Regions from separate parts of the Thalassococcus sp. genome, predicted to be linked through region 2. Evidence: riboswitches for the same ligand, from Rfam matches in the RefSeq annotation. Region 2 holds a riboswitch; the other holds the start of a gene.
The links. Region 2 has a riboswitch for cobalamin ahead of AC4FIA_RS07045 (CbtB domain-containing protein). Riboswitches for the same ligand answer to the same signal wherever they lie in the genome.
Positions count from the first base shown of each region.

Region 1: linked by a shared signal. The riboswitch ahead of nrdH (glutaredoxin-like protein NrdH) and the one ahead of AC4FIA_RS07045 (CbtB domain-containing protein) in region 2 are both predicted to bind cobalamin.

Region 1 is NZ_CEYADA010000016.1:11,111-15,478, forward strand. It holds gene nrdF (class 1b ribonucleoside-diphosphate reductase subunit beta) at 1-138, opposite strand, end outside; gene nrdE (class 1b ribonucleoside-diphosphate reductase subunit alpha) at 148-2,274, opposite strand; gene nrdI (class Ib ribonucleoside-diphosphate reductase assembly flavoprotein NrdI) at 2,256-2,672, opposite strand; gene nrdH (glutaredoxin-like protein NrdH) at 2,686-2,907, opposite strand; cobalamin riboswitch at 3,017-3,211, opposite strand; gene AC4FIA_RS15655 (oxidoreductase) at 3,546-4,368, shown strand, end outside.
Region 2 is NZ_CEYADA010000005.1:36,075-40,442, forward strand. It holds gene cobF (precorrin-6A synthase (deacetylating)) at 1-717, opposite strand, end outside; gene AC4FIA_RS07040 (CbtA family protein) at 775-1,476, opposite strand; gene AC4FIA_RS07045 (CbtB domain-containing protein) at 1,494-1,670, opposite strand; cobalamin riboswitch at 1,709-1,922, opposite strand; gene AC4FIA_RS07050 (DUF1636 family protein) at 1,990-2,334, opposite strand; gene cobA (uroporphyrinogen-III C-methyltransferase) at 2,331-3,047, opposite strand; gene AC4FIA_RS07060 (cobyrinic acid a,c-diamide synthase CobB) at 3,044-4,354, opposite strand; gene cobM (precorrin-4 C(11)-methyltransferase) at 4,351-4,368, opposite strand, start outside.

The sequences.
Region 1 (4,368 bases), on a different contig from region 2:
GACATCGTTGGACAGCGGCACCTTTTCCGGCAGCCAGAAGTTCACGGTCAGACGGTTCCAGACCTCAAGGTCTTTGTCGTCTTCCAACCGGTTCCAGTTGATGGCGCGGGGGATGGTCGGGGATGCAAGATCTTTCATAGCCGGTCCTCAGAGCGAGCAGGAAACACAGCCCTGCACTTCGGTCCCTTCAAGGGCTTCCTGGCGCAGGCGGATGTAGTAGATGGTTTTGATGCCCTTCTTCCACGCATAGATTTGCGCGCGGTTGATGTCGCGGGTCGTGGCCTCGGCGGGGAAGAACAGCGTCAGGGACAGGCCCTGATCGACGTGTTCGGTCGCAGCGGCATAGGTGTCGATGATCGCCTCGGGGCCGATTTCATAAGCATCGCGGTAGTATTCGAGGTTCTCGTTGTTCATGTAGGCCGCCGGATAGTAGACGCGGCCGATTTTGCCCTCTTTGCGGATTTCGATCTTGGACACGATGGGGTGGATCGAAGAGGTCGAGTTGTTGATGTAGCTGATCGAGCCTGTGGGCGGCACCGCCTGAAGGTTGCGGTTATACAGCCCGTGTTCGGCCACGTCCTTGGCCAGCTTGGCCCAGTCATCGCGCGTGGGCAGCTCGATGCCTGCGAATAGCTCGGTCACTTTGTCCGAGGTCGGCAGCCAGTCGCGGGTTGTGTATTTCTCGAAATAGGTGCCGTCGGCGTATTTCGACTTCTCGAACCCTTTGAAACTTTCGCCCCGTTCACGCGCCAGAATGTTGGATGCACGGATCGCGTGGTAGGTGATCGCGGCAAAGTAAACAGACGTGAACTCAATGCCTTCCGCGCTGCCATAGTGAACGTTTTCACGCGCCAGATAACCGTGCAGGTTCATCTGGCCCAGACCGATCGCGTGGCTTTCATCGTTGCCGCGGCGGATAGACGGGACCGAGTCGATCGCCGACATTTCCGACACAGCGGACAGGGCGCGCACAGCGGTTTCCACGGTCGCGCCAAAGTCAGGCCCGTCCATGGTTTTCGCGATGTTCAGCGACCCGAGGTTACAGGAAATGTCTGTGCCCAGATGGCTGTAGCTGAGGTCATCGTTGAACTCGGATGCCTCGTTCACCTGCAGGATTTCCGAACACAGGTTCGACATGGTGATGCGGCCCTCAACGGGGTTGGCGCGGTTCACCGTGTCTTCGAACATGATGTAGGGATAGCCGGACTCGAACTGGATTTCCGCAATCGTCTGGAAGAATTCGCGGGCGTTGATCTTTTTCTTGCGGATGCGGCCATCATCGACCATCTCGGCGTATTTCTCGGTGACCGAGATTTCCGAGAACGGCACACCATAGACTTTTTCCACGTCATGCGGCGAAAAGAGGTACATGTCCTCGTTTTTCTTCGCCAGTTCGAACGTCACATCGGGAATGACCACGCCCAAGGACAGCGTCTTGATGCGGATCTTTTCGTCGGCGTTTTCGCGCTTTGTATCAAGGAAGCGCAGAATGTCGGGGTGGTGGGCGTTCAGGTAAACTGCACCGGCACCCTGACGCGCGCCCAACTGGTTGGCATAGGAAAAGCTGTCTTCCAGAAGCTTCATGATCGGGATCACGCCGGACGACTGGTTTTCGATGCCTTTGATCGGCGCACCCGCTTCGCGCAGGTTGGTCAGCATCAACGCCACACCGCCGCCGCGCTTGGACAGCTGAAGGGCCGAGTTGATGGAACGGCCAACGGATTCCATGTTGTCTTCCAGACGCAGCAGGAAGCACGAGATCAGCTCGCCACGGCTTTTCTTACCGGCGTTCAGGAATGTTGGTGTCGCAGGCTGGAAGCGGCCCGAGAGGATTTCTTCCATCAGGCGTGTGGCCAGTTTTTCGTCGCCGCGTGCCAGCGCCAGCGCGACCATGCAAACGCGGTCTTCGTAGCGTTCCAGATAGCGGCTGCCGTCACGCGTTTTCAGCGTGTAGGCGGTGTAATATTTGAATGCGCCCAAAAATGTCGGGAAGCGGAACTTTTTCGCGAAAGCCGCGTTCCATAATTGGTGGACGAAGGTGCGATCATATTGATCAAGAACCTCTGCCTCGTAATAGCCTTCGTCCACCAGGTACCCCAGCTTCTCTTCCAGCGAATGGAAAAAGACGGTGTTCTGATTGACGTGAGTCAGGAAATACTGACGCGCGGCCATACGGTCGGCATCAAAACGGATTTTGCCGTCCTCGTCGTAAAGGTTCAGCATCGCGTTCAGCGCGTGGTAATCCTGTGTGCCGTTCAGGCCGTGATCAAGCATTCCGTTCTCCAGAATTTGTCCAGCCCGGCTTTCACGCGGGCGATGTCGGTATCAGTGCCAGCCAGTTCGAACCGGTAGAGCACGGGAACATTGCATTTGCGGGAAATCACTTCCCCCGCCAGCGCGTAGGTCGCGCCGAAATTCCGGTTGCCGCCTGCGATAACGCCGCGCAATCCGGCGCGACGTTCAGGGGCGTTCAGGAACCGGATCACCTGTTTTGGGACCGCCCCGCGCCCTTCGCCATCTGCGAATGTGGGGGTGACCAAAACAAAAGGTGTGGTGGGCGCTGGCATCGCACCGTCGGGATCGCGCGGGATGCGGAAGGCGGGCAGTTCCAGCCGTTCCACAAAACGTGCGGTATTTCCCGAGCGGGATGAAAAATAAACCAGCGCCGACATCGGTCCTGACGGATCAGGCCAAAGAGCCGATCAGGTCGGGACGGAAGCCGGACCAATGCGCGTCGCCGGCAATCACAACGGGGGCCTGACGGTAGCCAAGATCGGTCACACGCTCCATCGCGTCGTCGTCTTCTGTCAGATCGACCACGTCGAATTCGATGCCTTTAGCTTCAAGTGCGCGGGTGGTTGCTGTGCACTGAACGCATGCCGGTTTGGAGTAAACTGTGATTGTCATTGTGGGCCCCTCTGCCTGTCGGTTTTTTGATCGCAGGACACGGGTGCCGGGCAGAAAAACCGCCTATAGCTCACAAGGAACCAGCGCCCCGAACCCTCCGTTCGTGGTCGTAATCTGTTGTGTTCCAGCCGGTCTCCTGACTTGTGGCTCGGTCGTTTTTTGCCCGCCTTCCCAGCGCCTTAGCGCCAGTGGATTATGGGCATAAAACTCACCACTCACAGTTGCGGGGGCAGTGCCGGATTTTCACCGGTCTTCCCTTTTCACGACGGCGTGTGCTGCCGCTGCTAGAACACCGCTGATAGTATCCCTAGGGGCGGTCGCGTCAATATCTTGTATCTTCCGACAGGTGAAATTTTTTCGATTTTTTCGACAATCAGGGTCTGGAACTCTCGTGCTCAAGTCGGATAAGGCGCGAATCTTTTGGGCTTTAATGCAAGAAACTTCGGTAACTTTTGCTGTTCGAATTCTGCGCAAAAAACCGGCATCTGAAAGGTGCGATAAATGAGCGTTGCAAATAAGCGTCGCAATTGAACCCGACCGTGTCGCGGATAAGCGCGTCGCTTGACACGGGTCTGGCAGTTTTGGGGAGGCCACCCTGTTTAGGGGCGCCAGTCCTCCGTCCAGCAAAGCATAGCGCCATGTCGAATGATTCCCTTTTGCAGCCTTATCAGCTCAAGCATCTGACGCTGAAGAATCGAATCATGACCACAAGCCACGAACCGGCCTATCCGGTCGATGGTCTGCCAAAGGAACGCTATCGCGCCTACCATCAGGAACGCGCTAAGGCCGGTGTCGCGCTGACGATGACAGCAGGATCCGCGATTGTGTCGCGCGACAGCCCGCCGTCGTTCAACAATATCCTTGCCTATAAGGACGAGGTCGTGCCGTGGATGGCCGAACTGGCCGATGCCTGCCACGAACACGGCTGCGCGGTGATGATCCAACTGACGCATCTGGGCCGCCGGACCGGATGGAACAAGGGCGATTGGTTGCCGTCAGTGTCCACAGGGCATGAATGGGAACCGGCGCATCGGGCGTTTCCCAAGAAGCTGGAAGATTGGGACATCGCGCGCATCATCACCGATTATGCCGATGCGGCGGAACGGATGCAGGCGGCAGGGCTCGACGGGGTCGAGATCGAATCCTACGGCCACTTGATGGATGCCTTCTGGTCGCCACGGTTGAACGAATTGGATGCGCCTTATGGCGGATCTTTGGACAACCGGATGCGCTTTACCTACGACGTTCTGAACGCGATCCGCGAACGGGTGGGGCCGGAGTTTATCGTGGGTCTGCGCTTTACGGCGGACGAGACCATCGAAGGCGGCATCACACCTGACGAGGGGCTTGAGATCGCGCGGCGTCTGAAGGACACCGGTCAGGTCGATTTCCTGAACGTCATTCGCGGCCGTATCGATACCGACGCGGCGCTGACCAATGTGATCCCTGTGCAGGGTATGA
Region 2 (4,368 bases):
GTAGCTGTCCATGATCCAGCCGTGCTGTTCCCGTGCGGCTGCGCGGGTTTCCACGATCTGGCCCGAGACGTCAGCCAAGGGGCCTTCGATCAGGATCTGTTGGTCAGAGCCAAGATAGGCCCCCCACCAGATGTGCCAGCCGTCTGCATCAAGGTTCTGGAACGAACACAGCCCGTCCAGCATGACAACCGTGGTTTCGGCGTTCGGCGGAAGCCCTTCGGCACGCAGGCGGCGACCGGTGGTGATCATGACCGATCCGTCGACGGTGTTTAGGGGAATGGCGTGCGCAGCGGTCAGGGCCTGAATTGCAGTGATCCCAGGGATCACGCGGACCTGCGGGGCAGGGGCAAGACGTTCGGCAATGCGCAGCGTGCTGTCATAAAGCGACGGATCGCCCCAAACCAGCAGGGCCACCGGACCCGTGATGTCGACACCGTCGATTGCGACCTGCCAGCGGCGGGCGATTTCGTCGTGCCACTGTTTGACCCGCTCCTGATAGGGCAGATCGGGATCGCGGACGGGGTATTCGAAATGAACGATGCGGGCTTGTGATCCGGTTCCTTCGATGATCCGGTGGCGGATTTCGGCAAGGTCGTCTTTCTGATCGCCCTTGCGCGGCACCAAAATCACAGCGGCCTGCTGAAGTGCCTTCACCCCCTCAAGCGTGATGTGAGAGAGGCTGCCCGTGCCGATGCCAACAAGCCAGAGAGTGTCCATGAAACCGGTCTCTTGAATGAAACGGGCCGGATGATGTCATCCGGCCAGTGTGGTGTTTCAGGTGTTCGGGTCTGTCAGCCGTGCCACCAAGGCACCCAACAAAGCCCAACTAAAGAAGGCAACGCCAATGACGCGGGTCGCAAAGGTTGCCGACAGTTCCGGCGGCGCAACGCCATAGAATTCGTCCAGAACCGGCGCACCGATGACGTGGGGCAGTGCAATCAGCACAAAGCCCACGGCGATCGTCAGAGCTGAGGGGCGCAAGAACATCAGCCCGAGGCCTATTGCCGTCGCGGCCATTGTGCCGAACCACCAATACTGGCGCAGATTGATGTCTTCGGAAATCGTGCCCGGAAGATTGGGCGCAAGACCCATCGACGGTGCCATCTGGACCACGGCAAACCCTGCCAGCCCCCACAGCACACCCTGCATCGCTGTCACGCGATGACCGCGCGCACGGACGAACTGGAAGATCGCAGCCAGGATCAGGCCATAGCCTGCATAGATCAGACCCGCAAAAAGCATGGTCAGCAGGTTGCGGGTGACTTCCGGCGCATCGCCACCGTCCGAATGCCCGTGCGCTTCTGCGCCTGCGCCGGTCGCGGCTGTGTCAGGTTGTCCGAAATGGATCAGGTCGCGAGATTCATAGAGCTCGGCCTGAAGAATGATATCCTGAAGGAACCCAAAATGCAGAGCGCCCGCGACAATACCCGTAGCACAGCCGCCGATTAGGGCGCCTGTTAGCGTTTTAATATCCATGGGATGTCAGCTGTGCGTCAGTGGCAGGGGAAGCCGGTGCCGTGACGGATGTCGTGTGCCGCGTCGTGCAGCGTAGCGGACTGCGCGTGACCAGCAAGGAACACGATACCCATACCCAGGAACGCTGTCAGGACGATGCCCATCAGGCCGGATTGAGCGGTTGCAGTGCTGCGAGTTGCGATGGTCTGCGACATATTTCTTTACTCCTGGACCGTCACACCCGACGGCTGTTTGGGTTTCATTTGGCGTGGCCGGTCTCCTGACTCACGGGTCGTAGCGGGCCTTTCCCCTTCCCACCAAGCACCAAGGCTTCGGCAGTGGGTCTTTGAAAGGTCGCTCGCCGCATACAGTCGCGGGGGCGGTCTGGGTTTACTGGTTGATTATCCCTGTTCCCGAATTAAGTTCCTTCCCTTCAGGGTTGGAACACCACGCGTCTTTATCCCGCCGAGGGTGCTACCCAGTCAATAGCGAAACCGAATTTATAGCGCGTCAAAGCGACATAGGTCGCATCGGTCACACTACCTGACTCGGAATTCTGGCGATCGCTTTGAAGCGCAGGTCGCCCAGAACGCGGGCGTCTTCGAAATCGCCCGTGTCCGAGTCGCGATAGTGACGTAGAAACCTATCGATCAGCTCTGCATCCGCGTCGGTCAAGTCACCGAAAAGATAGGCGGTTTTTCCCGCGCTTCTGACAGCCACAGTAGACGGACGGGTGCACCCTGACATGCAGTCGCGCGTGGCGACCACAACGTCCTTGTGATCAGCGGCCAGTCTGTCACGCAACGTGTCGGCAAATCCTGCAAGTCCCATGGGACATGAGGTGCAGACCGTGACAGTGATGGCCGCATGTTCGCTCATGTGGCAAGCGGCCCGTACAGGATCAACGCGGGCTGATCGCCGATTTCGCGTTCCAACTGGTCCGACAGGGATCGAATCGTGTGGCGCTCTATATTTTGTTCCGGTGTGCTGACCGCCTCGGCCAACAGGGCGGGGGTATCCTCGGGCAGGCCCGCATCGCACAGCATCGCGGCTAGTTTCGGGAAGGTCCGTTTGCCCATGAAAACAACGGTCGAAGCCGCCGGATCGGCCAGCGCGCCAAGGTTCATATCTTCGGGCAACCGACCGGTCACATCATGACCGGTGATAAACTGCACGCGGCGTGCCGTCAGTCGGCGTGTCAACGGAATGCCCGCCGCCGCAGCGGCCGCAATGGCGGACGGGATGCCGGGGATGATCTCATACGGAATGCCGGCTTCACGCAGCGCAGTGATTTCCTCTTCCAGTCGTCCGAAAATACCGCTGTCACCGGATTTCAGTCGCACCACGTGTTGGTCTTGTAGCGCGTAATCCACCAGCAACCGGCTGACGTGGTCCTGTTTGGGCGATGGCCGACCGGCCCGTTTTCCCACGGCAACCAGATCGGCCCCGCTGCGCACGTAGCTTAAGATCGGGCCTGACGACAGGTCGTCAAACAGCACCGCATCGGCGCGCTTAAGGCGGTCCACGGCCTTGAGTGTCAGAAGTTCGGGATCGCCCGGACCGGAACTTACAAAGCTGACGAGGCGTGTCATGCGGTTTCCTCTTGCGTGATCAGGTGAAAGAACGTGCCCGAGGCATGGCCCCGATGCGATCCGGTCTCGGGGACAAGGTTGCCGTCCGCGTCGCGCACCTCGGCCAGTGGCGCATCGGGTTGTTCCAGAATGGTCGAGTAGTGGAATTCATGGCCGCGCAGGGCAGTGTCCACCGAAAAGCCGGGCAGGGGCGCCTGAAGCACAGCACGGCGATAACCCAAATGGAATTTGCGCTTTTCATAGCTGGTCACCAGCCCGAGCAGCCCCAGCATCTGGTGGCGCGTGCCGTTTTTGTCGATCAACGCCTCGCCCAAGGCCATGTAACCACCGCATTCCCCGTGAACGGGACGCGTTTCGGCGTGACGGCGAACGCCCGCGCGGAAGGATTCGGCAGCGGCCAATTGACCGGCGTGCAGTTCAGGGTAGCCACCCGGCAGCCACACGATATCGGCGTCCGCGGCGGGGGCTTCATCGGCAAGCGGTGAAAAAGGCAGAATTTCAGCGCCCGCATCGTGCCAGCCTTCCAGCAGATGCGGATAGGTGAATGAAAACGCCGCGTCACGCGCAATGGCGATGCGCTGTGCCGGAGGTTTCGGCAAAGCAGAGGGCGTCTCGGGCAGGGCATGGCCCGCCGCCGCTGCGCGCAAAGCTTCCAGATCAACATGGTCGCGCAGGAATGTCGCGTAGTCGGCAATGGCCGCATCAAGATCGGGATGTTCGACCGCTTGGATCAGGCCCAGATGCCGTTCGGGCAGGGTCAGATCACCACGACGGGGCAACACGCCCAGAACCGGCATACCCGCGCGTTCCATCCCCAAACGTGTCAGCCGTTCATGTCGGGGCGACGCGACGCGGTTCAGGATCACACCGGCAAAGGGCAGATCGGGCAGATAGCTGCGGAAACCCAGCGCCGTCGCCGCAGCAGACTGCGCCTGCCCACCAACGTCCAGCACCAAAACCACGGGCCAGCCCATCGCCTGCGCGGTTTCGGCACTGCTGCCAAAGCCCTGCTGGCCGCGTGTCGCAACGCCGTCGAACAGGCCCATCGACCCTTCGGCCACGCAGATATCAGCGCCCTTCGCACGGGCCGAGATGGCTTGCCACAGCTTCGGCCCCATGGCCCAGCCGTCCAGATTGAAACTGGGTCGTCCGCAAGCCGCCTGATGGAAGGCCGGATCGATATAATCGGGGCCTGACTTGAACGGCTGCACGGCAAGCCCATCATCCGCCAATGCGCGGAGCAGGCCAAGCATGACTGTTGTTTTACCGGTGCCCGACGACGGTGCAGAGATCAGCAGGCCTTTCATGACGTGCCCTGACC